2 regions of the Streptomyces sp. JLBT605 genome follow, and region 1 is predicted to be linked to the other one. Evidence: riboswitches for the same ligand, from Rfam matches in the RefSeq annotation. Region 1 holds a riboswitch; the other holds the start of a gene.
The links. A riboswitch is a leader RNA that binds a small molecule or an ion and turns the genes downstream of it on or off. The one in region 1 is predicted to bind S-adenosylmethionine.
Positions count from the first base shown of each region.

Region 2: it holds a riboswitch for S-adenosylmethionine, as region 1 does, so the genes downstream of both, AC4BDD_RS22475 (aminotransferase class V-fold PLP-dependent enzyme) here and thrC (threonine synthase) in region 1, are expected to answer to the same signal.

Region 1 covers NZ_CM177087.1:3,808,847-3,815,815, reverse strand. The annotation lists gene AC4BDD_RS16580 (SpoIIE family protein phosphatase) at 1-1,161, opposite strand, end outside; gene groL (chaperonin GroEL) at 1,405-3,027, opposite strand; gene AC4BDD_RS16570 (cold-shock protein) at 3,369-3,572, opposite strand; gene AC4BDD_RS16565 (MoaD/ThiS family protein) at 3,982-4,257, opposite strand; gene thrC (threonine synthase) at 4,254-5,567, opposite strand; SAM riboswitch class I at 5,585-5,730, opposite strand; gene AC4BDD_RS16555 (glucosyl-3-phosphoglycerate synthase) at 5,941-6,969, shown strand, end outside.
Region 2 covers NZ_CM177087.1:5,150,713-5,157,681, forward strand. The annotation lists gene qcrB (cytochrome bc1 complex cytochrome b subunit) at 1-59, shown strand, start outside; gene trpD (anthranilate phosphoribosyltransferase) at 287-1,354, shown strand; SAM riboswitch class IV at 1,466-1,583, shown strand; gene AC4BDD_RS22475 (aminotransferase class V-fold PLP-dependent enzyme) at 1,755-3,161, shown strand; gene AC4BDD_RS22480 (Lrp/AsnC family transcriptional regulator) at 3,216-3,497, opposite strand; gene AC4BDD_RS22485 (rhomboid family intramembrane serine protease) at 3,494-4,201, opposite strand; gene AC4BDD_RS22490 (hypothetical protein) at 4,384-4,629, shown strand; gene AC4BDD_RS22495 (NYN domain-containing protein) at 4,651-6,012, shown strand; gene AC4BDD_RS22500 (C40 family peptidase) at 6,405-6,969, shown strand, end outside.

The sequences.
Region 1 (6,969 bases):
GGACAGCGCCCCGGTGATCGCGCGGGTGACGCTGAGCAGGAACTCCCGCCGGGCCATGTCGCGCGCATACCGCCGGTGCTCGTCGGTGCGGTCCTGGGCGATGCCGAGCATGCCCTGCGGCCGGCCCTCGGCGTCGTGGAAGACGCGTCCCTCGGCCTTCACCCAGCGCACCGCCCCGCCCGGGTGCACCACGCGGTAGGAGGCCGTGAACTTCCCGGTCTCCACCGCCGTGGCCAGCTCGGCCTCGACAGCCTGCCGGTCCTCCGGGTGCAGCACCTCGTAGAAGGTCTCGATCCGCTCGTCGAACTCCTGCGGCGGCACCCCGAAGATCCGGCACAGCCGCTCGTCCCAGATCACCCGCCCGGAGTCGAAGTCCCAGTCGTAGAAGCCGATGTCCGCGCTGGACATGGCCAGCTCCAGGCGGGCCCCGCGGGAGCGGCTGTCGATCTGCCGGATCGCCTGGCCCAGCCGTGGGTTGCCGGCCCCGGCGGCCGCATCACCCAGGGCCAGCAGGTGCTCCAGCCGGTGCGCGCAGACCGCGGTGATCAGGTTCAGGTCGAGCTGCTCGGCGTCGCCGGGCGCCTCCGGCAGGACCCGCAGGAGTACGGTCCCCAGGCACCGGTCGTCGGCCAGCAGCGGGAAGGCGGCGAAGCCGGTGGGCTCCCAGAAGGCGTACACGTCGGGGTAGTTGGTGCGGAAGTACTCGGCCGGCGCGAAGATCGGCCGGCGCTCCCGGATCGAGCGCGGGGAGGGCAGATCGGCGTGCGGGGAGATCGTCTCGAACCGCTGCCGCGCCTCCTCGGAGTAGCCGCGGCAGGTCGCCAGCCGCAGCCGGCCGTCGTCCTGGAGGAGGTAGACCGCGCCGCTGCCGCCGCCCACCCGGGTCAGGCAGGCGTCCAGGGTCAGGGTCAGCAGCTCGGAGGTGTCGGCGCAGGCCAGCAGCCGCACCGCCGCCGCCCGCGCGGCGGCGCCGGGATCCGCCTGCGAGCCGAGGCCGGGATGCGCCGCCTGCGAGCCAGTGTCGGGGGGCGCCTGCGGGCCGGGGCCGGGATCCGCCTGCGAAGGGCCGGTCGTCCGGCCGGGGTCGGCGCCCGGGGGCGGGTCCGGGGCCGGGCCTGGGCCGGGCTCCGCACCGCGCGTTCCGCCGCCCTGTCCCGGCACTCGACCCGCCTCCGCCGTGCGACATCCCGCGGGGCACCACGGCGCCGCGGCATGTGGACGGCCCCGACGGTCGGATACGGCCCTGACGGCCGGCCACGGCCATCAGCGCCCACGACGCGCACACGGCACCACAGCCCCCGCGCCATCAGGATAAGCCGGGCACTCCGGATACGCCGCTGGGGCGGCACCCTCCGCAGAGGATGCCGCCCCAGGGCTTGAGGACGGTTGATCAACCAGAGTTGATCAGAAGTCCATGTCACCGCCCGGCATGCCGCCCGGAGCGGCCGCGGCGGCCTTCTCCGGCTTGTCGGCGATGACGGCCTCGGTGGTGAGGAACAGCGCGGCGATCGACGCGGCGTTCTGCAGCGCGGAGCGGGTGACCTTCGCCGGGTCGATGATGCCCTCGGCGACCAGGTCGACGTACTCGCCGGTCGCGGCGTTCAGGCCGTGGCCCGGGGTCAGGTTGCGCACCTTCTCCACCACGACGCCGCCCTCGAGGCCGGCGTTGACCGCGATCTGCTTGAGCGGGGCCTCCAGGGCCAGCTTCACAGCCTGGGCACCGGTGGCCTCGTCACCCTCGAGCTCGAGCTTCTCGAACACCTGGGACGCCTGGAGCAGGGCCACGCCACCACCGGCGACGATGCCCTCCTCGACGGCGGCCTTGGCGTTGCGCACCGCGTCCTCGATGCGGTGCTTGCGCTCCTTGAGCTCCACCTCGGTGGCGGCGCCGGCCTTGATGACGGCCACGCCGCCGGCCAGCTTCGCGAGGCGCTCCTGGAGCTTCTCGCGGTCGTAGTCCGAGTCGGAGTTCTCGATCTCGGCGCGGATCTGGTTCACGCGGCCCTGCACCTGGTCGGCGTCACCGGCGCCGTCCACGATGGTGGTCTCGTCCTTGGTGACGGTGACCTTGCGGGCGCGGCCGAGCAGGTCGACGCCGGCGCTCTCCAGCTTGAGACCGACCTCCTCGGAGATCACGGTGCCGCCGGTGAGGATGGCGATGTCGCCGAGCATGGCCTTGCGACGGTCACCGAAGCCCGGGGCCTTGACGGCGACGGACTTGAAGGTGCCGCGGATCTTGTTGACGACCAGGGTCGCCAGGGCCTCGCCCTCGATGTCCTCGGCGATGATCAGCAGCGGCTTGCCCGACTGCATGACCTTCTCCAGCAGCGGAAGGAGGTCCTTCACGTTGGAGATCTTGGAGTTGACGATCAGGATGTACGGGTCGTCCAGGGACGCCTCCATACGCTCCATGTCCGTCGCGAAGTACGGGGAGATGTAGCCCTTGTCGAAGCGCATGCCCTCGGTGAGCTCAAGCTCCAGCCCGAAGGTCTGCGACTCCTCGACGGTGATGACGCCTTCCTTGCCGACCTTGTCCATCGCCTCGGCGATGAGCTCGCCGATCTGGGTGTCGGCGGCGGAGATGGAGGCGGTGGAGGCGATCTGCTCCTTGGTCTCCACGTCCTTGGCCTGCTCGAGCAGGGCGGCGGAGACGGCCTCGACGGCCTTCTCGATGCCACGCTTGAGGGCCATCGGGTTGGCGCCGGCGGCGACGTTGCGCAGGCCTTCCTTGACCAGCGCCTGGGCGAGGACGGTCGCGGTCGTCGTGCCGTCACCGGCGACGTCGTCCGTCTTCTTCGCGACCTCCTTGACCAGCTCGGCGCCGATCTTCTCGTACGGGTCCTCGAGCTCGATCTCCTTGGCGATGGACACACCATCGTTGGTGATCGTGGGGGCGCCCCACTTCTTCTCGAGGACGACGTTGCGGCCCTTGGGGCCGAGGGTGACCTTGACGGCGTCGGCGAGCTGGTTCATCCCGCGCTCGAGGCCGCGCCGCGCCTCCTCGTCGAACGCGATGATCTTGGCCATGTGAAGTGGTCCTCCCAAGACGGGGTGGATTGCTCCGGACCGCGCCTGGCGCCCGCGACGGACGGCCTGCCTGCCCTTGCGGTTCCTTGCCCCGCGGGCCTGCGGGCCTCACCGACCCGGTCCTTCTTTGTCACTCTCACTCGGAGAGTGCTAAGCAATGATTAGCACTCGGCACCCGAGAGTGCAAGCTGTTGGGGCGGCACTCGAAAGGGTGAGGCGACGCCGGAGGGGCGTCCCCGGACCGCCTCCCGGCTCCACCCGCGGACAGACGGAAGGGCCCGCACCCCAGCGGGGTGCGGGCCCTTCCGTTCGCTGACGTCAGCGGTCTGCTGCCTCGGCGCTCAGGCCGACACACGGACCATGTCCGCCTGCGGCCCCTTCTGACCCTGCGAGATCTCGAACTCGACTCGCTGGCCCTCCTCAAGGGTGCGGTAGCCGTCCATCTGGATCGCGCTGTAGTGGACGAACACGTCCGCACCACCGTCGACCGCGATGAAGCCGTACCCCTTCTCCGCGTTGAACCACTTGACGGTGCCCTGAGCCATTCCTAACTCCCCTATTACTGGCCCTTGCACAGGACCGCACTCCGCGGACCCGGGTCAGACCTCACCTCCCGGTCAGTGGGAGGCGTGCGCCGGAACGCGTCGACCGCCGCTGAATGTATCTGCCCAACTGCCCAGCGCAACAGGTCAATCGGACGAGAAATCCGGAGGCGGCCGAGTGGCACTAAGCGGAGAATTACGGGGATTCAGGGCAAGTCGGGCCGGGCATAGCGGATCAACCCGGCAATTGGTGCACACAATTTGCTCACAACTTGACGGGTTCTCATATGTGATGGCGATGCGCCTGCGGGGGATTCGAGTTCAACTGTATCGCGCTTCGAAACACGGAATCGCCCCGTCCGTTTCTATCAGGACGAGGCGATTCCGGTATTACGGGGGGTTCGGGCGTGGGTCAGCCGCCCGCGACGGCCGGAATGATCGAGACGCCTGCGCCGTCCGGAGTGGCCGCCTGCAGGCCGCCCTCGAAGCGCACGTCGTCGTCGTTCACGTAGACGTTGACGAAGCGGCGCAGCTTGCCCTGGTCGTCCAGGACGCGCGCGGCGATGCCCGGGTGGTTCTTCTCCAGGGACTCGATGACCTCGGCGAGGGTCGCGCCCTCGGCGCTCACCTCGGCCTGCCCGCCGGTGTAGGTACGGAGAATGGTCGGGATTCGGACGTTGACGCTCATGCGAGGCCAGCCTCTCGGAACGATTCCAGCGTGGGGCGGATGGTTGCGGACGGCCCCGTCGTGGGCGCGACCGCGTCCAGCGTCTTGAGGCCGTCACCGGTGTTGAGGACGACGGTCGTCAGGGCCGGGTCGAGCAGGCCGTTGTCGATGAGCTTCTTCGTCACCCCGACCGTCACCCCGCCCGCGGTCTCCGCGAAGATCCCCTCGGTGCGGGCCAGCAGCTTGATCGCGTCCACGATCTGCTCGTCGGTCACGTCCTCCACCGCTCCGCCGGTGCGGCGCGCGATGTCCAGGACGTACGGGCCGTCCGCCGGGTTGCCGATGGCGAGGGACTTGGCGATGGTGGCGGGCTTCACCGGCCGCACCACGTCGTGCCCGTCCTTGAAGGCGCGGGAGACCGGGGAGCAGCCCTCCGCCTGAGCGCCGAAGATCTTGTAGGGCTTGTCGGCCACCAGCCCGAGCTGGATCAGCTCCTTCAGCCCCTTGTCGATCTTGGTGAGCTGGGAGCCGGAGGCGATCGGGATGACGATCTGGTCCGGCAGCTCCCAGCCCAGCTGCTCGCAGATCTCGTAGGCCAGCGTCTTGGATCCCTCGCCGTAGTACGGGCGGAGGTTGACGTTGACGAAGCCCCAGCCCTCGCCGAGCGGGTCGCCGATCAGCTCCGAGCAGAAGCGGTTGACGTCGTCGTAGGTCCCCTCGATGCCGACCAGGTCACCGCCGTAGACGGCGGCCATGACGACCTTGCCGGCCTCCAGGTCGTGCGGGATGAAGACGCAGGAGCGGAACCCGGCGCGGGCCGCGGCGGCGCCCACCGCGCCGGCGAGGTTGCCGGTGGAGGAGCAGGAGAGGGTGGTGAAGCCGAAGGCGCGGGCCGCCTCGACGGCGATGGCGACCACCCGGTCCTTGAAGGAGTGGGTCGGGTTCCCCGAGTCGTCCTTGATGTGCAGCGCGCCGGTGATGCCCAGCTCGCGCGCGAGGTTGTCGGCCTTGACCAGCTTGGTGAAGCCCGGGTTCAGGTTGGGCTTCTCCGCGACGTCGCCGGGGACGGGGAGCAGCGGGGCGTAGCGCCAGATGGAGTTCGGTCCGGCCTCGATCCGCTTCCGCAGCCCCTCCGGATCGCCGGTCGGCAGCGCGTAGGCGACCTCCAGCGGACCGAAACACTCCGCGCAGGCGAAGATCGGGCCGAGGGCGAAGCGCTCACCACACTCGCGACAGGAGAGCGCGGTGGCGGGGCCGAGGGCCACGGTCTTCGAGTCGGCTCCGCCGACGGGGGTAGAGGTGGTTCCGGATTCGACAGCTTGCACAGCCATGGAGGCGAGGCCCTTTCTCCTCATCTTCCTCACGACGCACCTCGCCGTGAGACGGAATTGGCACCTTCCCTAGCCGGGAGCCTCACGTGAGATGAGTTAAGAACCGGCTGGAGGGTTGCCGGGGCTTCAACGGGCCGTGTCCCTCTGCCCCTCTGGATGAGCGGTATGGCGCTGGGCGATGCCCAGGCGTTTGTCGGCGGAAGGGACCCCGGCATGCGACGGTCCTCCGCGTTGTTCAAGACTGTATCCGAAGCCTCGGAGACGGGAAGGGCCGTTCCGAACCGCGAGATGCGTCACCCGGCGCGTACGCGCGACCACCAGCGCGTACCCACCCGTGCCGCTGATCACCGCTCACACAGGGGAGTCGTACATCGTGCTGGAAGAGGTGGAGCGCTGGCTGGCCCAGCGGTCCTGGTCCGCTGCCGACCGTCCGCTCGACCAGCTGCTCGCCGCGAAGGGCGCCACCGGGACCACGGTGAGCGTGGTGCTGCCCGCGCTCAACGAGGAGGCCACGGTCGGCGCGATCGCCGCCACCATCCGGCGCGAGCTGATGTCCCCCACCGCGCCACTCGTCGACGAGCTGATCGTGGTGGACTCCGGCTCGACGGACCGCACCGCCGACGTCGCCGCCGCGGCCGGCGCCACGGTGGTCCACCGGGACTCCCTGCTCCCCCGGCTCCCCGCCCTGCCCGGAAAGGGCGAGGTGCTGTGGCGTTCGCTGCTGGCCACCAGCGGCGACATCGTCTGCTTCATCGACGCCGATCTGCGGGACTTCTCCGCCGAGTTCGTCTCCGGGATCGTCGGCCCGCTGCTGACCGATCCCGAGGTGCAGTTCGTCAAGGCGATGTACGACCGGCCGCTGGTGGCCGGGCCGGAGGCGCCGGGCCCGGGCGCCGGGCCCGGGCCCGATCGGTCAGCCGCCGGCGCGGCGACGGGCCAGGGCCAGAGCCAGGGCCAGGGCCAGGGCGGCAGGGTGACCGAGCTGGTCGCCCGGCCGCTGCTGAATCTGCACTGGCCGCAGCTGGCCGGCTTCGTACAGCCGCTCGGCGGGGAGTACGCGGCCCGCCGCAGCCTTCTGGAGCGGCTCCCCTTCCCGGTCGGATACGGCGTCGAGCTGGGCCTGCTCGTCGACTCCCTGCACACCGTCGGCCTGGACGCCCTGGCCCAGGTGGACGTGGGCGTCCGCATCCACCGGCACCAGGACAGCCAGGCGCTGGGCCGGATGGCCGCGGCGATCTACCGCACCGCCCAGCTCCGGCTGGCCCGCGGCCATCTCATCCGGCCCCGCCTGACCCAGTTCGAGCGGGCGGAGCGGGGCTTCGTGCCGCGCACCACGGCCGTGGACACCGAGGAGCGGCCACCGATGATCGAGATCCCGGAGTACGCCACGCGCCGCGCGGCC
Region 2 (6,969 bases), 1.3 Mb from region 1:
TCCCCAAGCCGACCGCCGAGGAGTACAAGGAGATCACCGAAGGCCACGGCCACCACTGATCATCCGCTCGTCGAGCTGACGCCACAGCCGAGGGCCCCGGCCCGCCCCCACGGGGGTGGACCGGGGCCCTCGGCCTGTCCCTGGCGTGTTTCCCGGACCGTCCAACCCGGCGTCCGCCCTGCGGGCAGGACCGCGGCGGGCGGCGGTGCGCCGCTAGGCTGGCTGACGGCCCCGCCTGCGGCAGGCGGACCGCCTTTTCAGCCCACCGCGGATCCAGGAGCGGACCATGGACGTTGTCAGCCCAGTCGGAGGCGACCCGCGTGCGACGGCCACCAGCTGGCCGGAGATTCTCAACTCGCTGCTGCGCGGGGTGGACCTGAGCGCCGACGACACCGCCTGGGCGATGGACCGCATCATGCGCGGGGAGGCGACCGACGCGCAGATCGCCGGCTTCGCGGTCGCGCTGCGCGCCAAGGGCGAGACCGTCGCCGAGGTGTCCGGGCTGGTCCGCACGATGTACGAGCACGCGACCCTGATCGAGGTGGAGGGGCCGGCCGTCGACATCGTCGGCACCGGAGGGGACCAGGCGAAGACGGTCAACATCTCCACCATGTCCGCCCTGGTCGTGGCCGGCGCCGGGGTGAAGGTGGTCAAGCACGGCAACCGCGCCTCCTCCTCGGCCAGCGGATCCTCCGATGTGCTGGAGAAGCTGGGAGTCAACCTGGAGCTGTCGCCGGGGCGCGTCGTCGAGGTGGCCCAGGAAGCGGGCATCACCTTCTGCTTCGCGGTCAGGTTCCACCCCTCGCTGCGGCATGTCGCGCCCGCCCGGCGCGAGCTGGGCATCCCCACCACCTTCAACTTCCTCGGCCCGCTGACCAACCCGGCCAGGGTCACCGCCCAGGCGACCGGGGTCGCGGACGCCCGGATGGCGCCGATCATCGCCGGCGTGCTGGCCGACCGGGGCTCGTCGGCCCTGGTCTTCCGCGGCGAGGACGGCCTGGACGAGCTGACCGTCACCGCGCCCTCCCAGGTGTGGGTGGTCCAGGAGGGCACGGTGCGCCCGGAGCGCTTCGACCCGCGCGATGTCGGCATCGACCTGGTGCCGGTGGAGGCGCTGCGCGGCGCCGACGCCTCGTACAACGCGGACGTGGCCCGGCGGCTGCTGGCCGGCGAGCGCGGCCCGGTACGGGACGCGGTGCTGCTGAACGCGGCCGCCGCGCTGGTCGCCCTCGACCCGGGCCCCGGGTCGCTGACGGAGCAGATCGCGGCCGGTATCGACCGGGCCGCGGAGTCCATCGACTCGGGCTCGGCCCAGCGGGCCCTGCAGCGCTGGGTCGAGGCCAGCAACGTGTAACTCCCTTGCGGAGTCCGCCGATGGGGCCGGACCGGTGGTCCGGCCCCATCGCCGTCCCGTCATGCGGACGGCTACTTGCGCTGCGGCGATCATTTGGCATACTTCCCGTCAGGTCACGAGTGACAGCGACTACGGCCCCGGCCCGCTGTCCGGCAACCCTCCGTCCGTGGCGGGGTGCCCCGGGTGATGACCAGGCCGCAGGCAGCGAGGTCTGCGGCAAGCGCGGACCCCTTGCGATCCCTGGGGTCCTGGTCCTCAAGGGAGCAGTCTCGTGAGCAAGCGAATGCGATAGGGCCCGTCGGCCCCTCTTCCGCACACCCCTCTCTCCTTTTCTCCGCTGTCGCGCGTTGCCCTGCCGCCGCGCAGTGGGTTTCGCCTGCCTTCCCCACGGGAGTTCGCCATGTCTGTCTCCACCGTTGCCGCCGACCCGTCGATTTGTGCCCCGCTGCCCGTTCTGGGACGGGACGTTCGGGTGCCGCTCGTCACCGGTGGCGAGGTGACCTACGCCGCCCTGGACTACGCCGCCAGCGCCCCCGCCCTCCAGCGGGTCTGGGACGACATCGCCGCCTACGCCCCGTACTACGGCAGCGTGCACCGGGGAGCGGGCTACCTCTCGCAGCTGTCCACCGAACTGTTCGAGAACAGCCGCGGGCAGGTCGCCTCGTTCCTCGGCTGCCGCCCCGACGACCAGGTCGTCTTCACCCGGTCCACCACGGATTCGCTCAATCTGCTGGCCGCCGCGCTGCCCGCCGGCACCCGGGTCTTCGTCTTCGAGACCGAGCACCACGCCTCGCTGCTGCCCTGGGAGCGCCGGGCGGACGTCGAGGTGACCTACCTGGCCGCGCCCCGGTCGCGCCGCGAAGCGGTCGAGAGCCTGGAGCGGGCGCTCACCGATCGCGAGCCCCACGGCCCGGCGCTGGTGTGCGTCACCGGCGCCTCCAACGTGACCGGCGAGCTGTGGCCGGTGGAGGAGCTGGCGGCCGCCGCGCATGCGCACGGGGCGCGGATCGTGCTGGACGCCGCGCAACTGGCGCCGCATCACCCGGTGGACATCGCGGCGGCGGACGTGGACTGGGTGGCCTTCTCCGGGCACAAGCTGTACGCCCCGTTCGGCGCCGGGGTGCTGGCCGGGCGGGCGGACTGGCTGCGCGAGGCGGATCCGTACCTGGCCGGTGGCGGGGCGAGCCGCACGGTGGCGCGCCGGCCCGACGGCGGGGTGGACGTGGAGTGGCACACCAGCGCGGCGCGGCACGAGGCCGGTTCGCCCAACGTCATCGGTGCCTACGCCGTCGCCGCCGCCTGCAAGGCGCTGACCGAGGCCGGGTTCGAGGCCCTGGTCGCCCGTGAGCAGCGGCTGCTGACCCGGGTCCTGGCCGGCCTCGCCGAGGTGCCCGAGGTGCGCGTGCTGTCGCTGTTCGGCGACGACACCGCAGACAGGGTGGGCGTGGTGTCGTTCGTGGTGGAGGGCTGGAACAGCTCGCACCTGGCCGCGGCGCTCTCCGCCGAGTACGGCATCGGGGTGCGCGACGGGCTGTTCTGCGCCCACCCGCTGGTCCGCACCCTGCTGGGCGGCGACGCCCAGGACCCGGGGGAGTGCGGTGCTCCGGAGGCGGCGCCGGGTGTGGACCCCTCCTCGCCGAAGGCGGGCGAGGAGGGAAGGTCGCTCAACGCCATCCGGGTGAGCTTCGGCGCCGGGACCCCCGACGAGCACGTCGAGCGGTTCGTCGCCGCGGTGAAGGAGCTGGTCCGGGACGGCGCGAAGTGGAGGTACCGCACGGAGGACGGGCGCTGCGTCCCGGCGGTCTAGCGCCTGTGGCAGGGGGGCCGGGGCGCGAAAGCGCCCCCGCGGCGCCCCCCGGGGTCAGGCGTCCAGGCCGATGGCGAACGCCGCTTCCAGGTCGTGCTGGGAGTACGTACGGAAGGCCACGTGCGTCTCCGTCGAGGCGACGCCGGGCACCTTGTTGATCCGGCCGGGGATGACATCCGCGAGGTTCTCGTGGCCGGGCACCCGCACCATCGCGATCAGGTCGTGCGCACCGGTGACCGAATAGACCTCACTGACCCCCTCCAGAGAGGCGATCTTCTCGGCGATCTCGGGGATCTGGTCGACGTGGGTCTTGATGAGCACGATGGCGGTGATCACGGTGGACTGTCTCCCTCACTGGGACGGGCTGCGCCCCTCACTCTATCCGGCCCCCGGAAACGCCCCCAGGCGAAGAGGAAGCCGAGGGTGAAGCCGATCAGATGGGCCAGATAGGCCACCCCGGGACGATCGCCCGCCTGGTGGACGGCCAGCCACTGGAGGGCGAACCAGAAGATCAGTACCACCCAGGCCGGGAAGCGCAGCGGCAGGAAGAGCAGGAACGGGAAGAGGCTGGTCACCCGGGCCCGGGGGAAGAGCCACAGGAAGGCGCCGAGCACCCCGGAGATGGACCCGGACGCCCCGACCAGGGGCTGCGTGGAGCCGGCGTGCGCGATGGCGTAGCCGGCCAGCGCCAGATAGCCGGTGCCCAGGTAGAAGACGGCGAACAGCGGACGGCCCATCCGCTGCTCGGCCATGGTGCCGAAGACGTACAAGAACAGCATGTTTCCGAGCAGATGCAGCCAGTTGCCGTGTACGAACAGCGCGGTGAGCGGGGTGAGCGCGTCGTCCGGGCCCGCGAGGAAGTCCTCCGGCACCACGCCCCAGCGCGCGAAGTACTCCGTCTGCCGGCGGAGCAGCTCCCCTCCCGTGCCGTAACCGGGGTTGAACCCGGAGGCCGGACCGATCGCGAAGACCAGGCAGCAGACGCCGATGAGCGCGTAGGTCACGGTGGGCCGGCCGGGAGCTGCTGGCGTCTCGATCACGCACAGATCATGGCGTACCGGGTGGAACCTGCCCAGAGTGCCTCGCCGCGGCCGCGGTGGCGACAGGCCCCGGCGCCCGGCACCCCTCAGGCCGTAGGGTTACAGCACGCGGCATGGACATCGTGCCCGCGCCCAGGATGTGCGCCGCGGCGCCCGCGGCATCCCGAGAAGAGGACGAGACGATGGCCGTTCCCGAGCCGACCGACCGGACCCGGTGGCGCTGCACCCTGTGCGGCAACCTCACCCGCTTCGACGTGACCCGGTCGACCAAGGCCGTGGAGTACGTCCACCTGGATCTGGCCGGGGAGCCGGCGATCGAGGAGCGCCAGGTGGTCAGTGAGACCATCGAGTCGGTGCGTTGCCGCTGGTGCAACGCGGTCGACCAGATCGAGCTGGTGGACCGCCCGGGCGCCGGCGCGAGCGCCTGAGAAACGGAGCGGTGACAGGTGGTGGAACGGACGGACGGCCCGCAGGCGGCCGGTGACGCCGATGGTGGCGGCACCGAGTCCCTGGACCGTCCCCTGCCCGAAGGGGTGCGGCGCCGGGTCGTGGCGCTCGTCGCGGAGGCCTTCGGTGGCCTGACGGTCACCGAACTCCCACCCCAGTTGCGGCAGTACGCCCGTTTCACCCCGACTCGTCGGGCGAAGTTCGCGGGGAACGCCATGGCGGCCGCGGTGGAGGGCGACGCCGTCTTCCGGCAGCGGATCGGCGTCCGGCTCCGCGAGGCGCACGGCGAGCTGGCCGAGGCGATCGACGGCGGATCGCCGCCGGCCGCCGCGGATCCGGTCGACGTGGCGGCGCTGGCCTATGTGCTGCGCCCGGCCGGCTGGGTCAAGCTCGTCGAGGCGGCGGGCGAGGAGGTGCAGCGGGCGGATGCCGAGCGGGCCGGCGAGGAGGCGGAGCGCGAGGTGGCTCGGCTGCGCGAGGAGCTGGCGCAGACCCGGGCCGCGGGCCGGGCCGAGGCCGAGCGGAACCGGGCCGAGCTGGAGGCCGCCCGCAAGGAGGCCGAAGCGCTGCACCGCAAGCTGCGCAGTGCGCTGAGCGATGTGAAGCGCGGTGAGGCCGCCCTGCGCAAGGCGGAGGCCGAGCTGGAGTCGGTGCGCTCCGCGGCCGCCGCGCAAGGGGCCATGGCGGACGGTGAGGCGCGCCGGCTGCGGGCCCGGGTGGCGGAGGCCGAGGCGGCGCTGGAGGCGAGCCGCCGGGCCGCGCGCGAGGGCCGCAGCGTGGAGGACATGCGGGTGCGGCTGCTGCTGGACACGGTGCTGGAGTCGGCGCAGGGCCTGCGCCGGGAGCTGGCGCTGCCGCCCGCGTCCACCCGTCCGGCGGACACCGTGGACGCGGTCGAGCCGGGGAAGATGACGCCGAAGGACATCGCGCGGCGGGCCCTGTCGGAGACCGACCCCGCGCTGCTGGACCAGCTGCTGGCGCTGCCTCAGGCGCATCTGGTGGTGGACGGCTACAACGTCACCAAGACCGGCTATCCGACCATGCCGCTGGAGAAGCAGCGGCTGCGGCTGCTGGGCGGGCTCGCGGTGCTGGCGGCGCAGACCGGCGCCGAGATGACCTGCGTCTTCGATGGAGCCGAGCTGGCGGCCCCGGTGCTGCTCGCGCCGCCGCGCGGGGTGCGGGTGCTGTTCAGCAAGCCGGGGGTGACGGCCGACGAGCTCATCCGGCAGCTGGTGCGCGCCGAACCGCCGGGCCGTCCGGTGGTGGTGGTCTCCACCGACCGTGAGGTGGCGGACGGGGTGGCCAGGGCCGGGGCGCGGCCGGTGGCGTCCGCGTTGCTGCTCAAGCGACTTGCCCGCACCTGAGTGTTATGCCCGACCTGGCCAGCGTGCCCGCGCCTGAGCGGCGTGCCCCACGCCCGGCCGGTGACGAACGTGCTCGCGCCTGAGTGGCGTGCTCGAACCTGATGCGAACATATTCGGCGGCGACCCGGATCTGATCGTCAGCGCAGCGTCAACTGCCCATCACGGTACGTATGATGTTTGTAAAAGATACGCGTGTGGACAGAGTTTTTTGCCGGTGGGATTTGAAGCGATCACGATGAGGTTACTAAGGTCAACCTCGAACCTCCGCGCGGGTGATCATCCACCGAGGATGGCCGCGGAGGTACCGCCGAGTCCGCGGTGTGAGAGCGGAGCCGGGGTCATGTACCCCCACCAACCCGGTAGGCGGCTGGAGGAAGAAGGAGCTCGCCCCCGTGGCGTCCCACCGTCGACCCAAGCAGCCGAGCCGCACTCGGGTAACCGTCTTCACCGCGACCGCCGCCGCTGCCGTGGCGCTCTCGTCCCAGGCGGCCAACGCCGAGCCGAAGCAGACCAAGGAGCAGGTCAAGGCCAAGGTCGACAGGCTGTACGAGCAGGCGGAGCAGGCCACCGAGGCGTACAACGGTGCCAAGTCGCAGCAGGAGAAGCTGGAACAGCAGGTCAAGGACCTCCAGGACAAGGTCGCGCGCGGCCAGGAGGACCTGAACAAGCTGCGTGACGGGCTGGGTTCGATGGCCACCGCCCAGTACCGCTCCGGCGGCATCGACCCCTCCGTCCAGCTGCTGCTCTCCTCCGACCCGGACGACTACCTGGACAAGGCGTCCACCCTCGACCAGCTGACCACCAAGCAGGCCGGGGCGATCCAGCGGATCGGCGAGAAGCAGCGGACGCTGGAGCAGCAGCGCACCGAGGCGAAGACCAAGCTGAAGGACCTGGCCGCGACGCGTAAGTCGCTCGGCGAGAAGAAGAAGGAAATCCAGGGCAAGCTCGCCGAGGCCC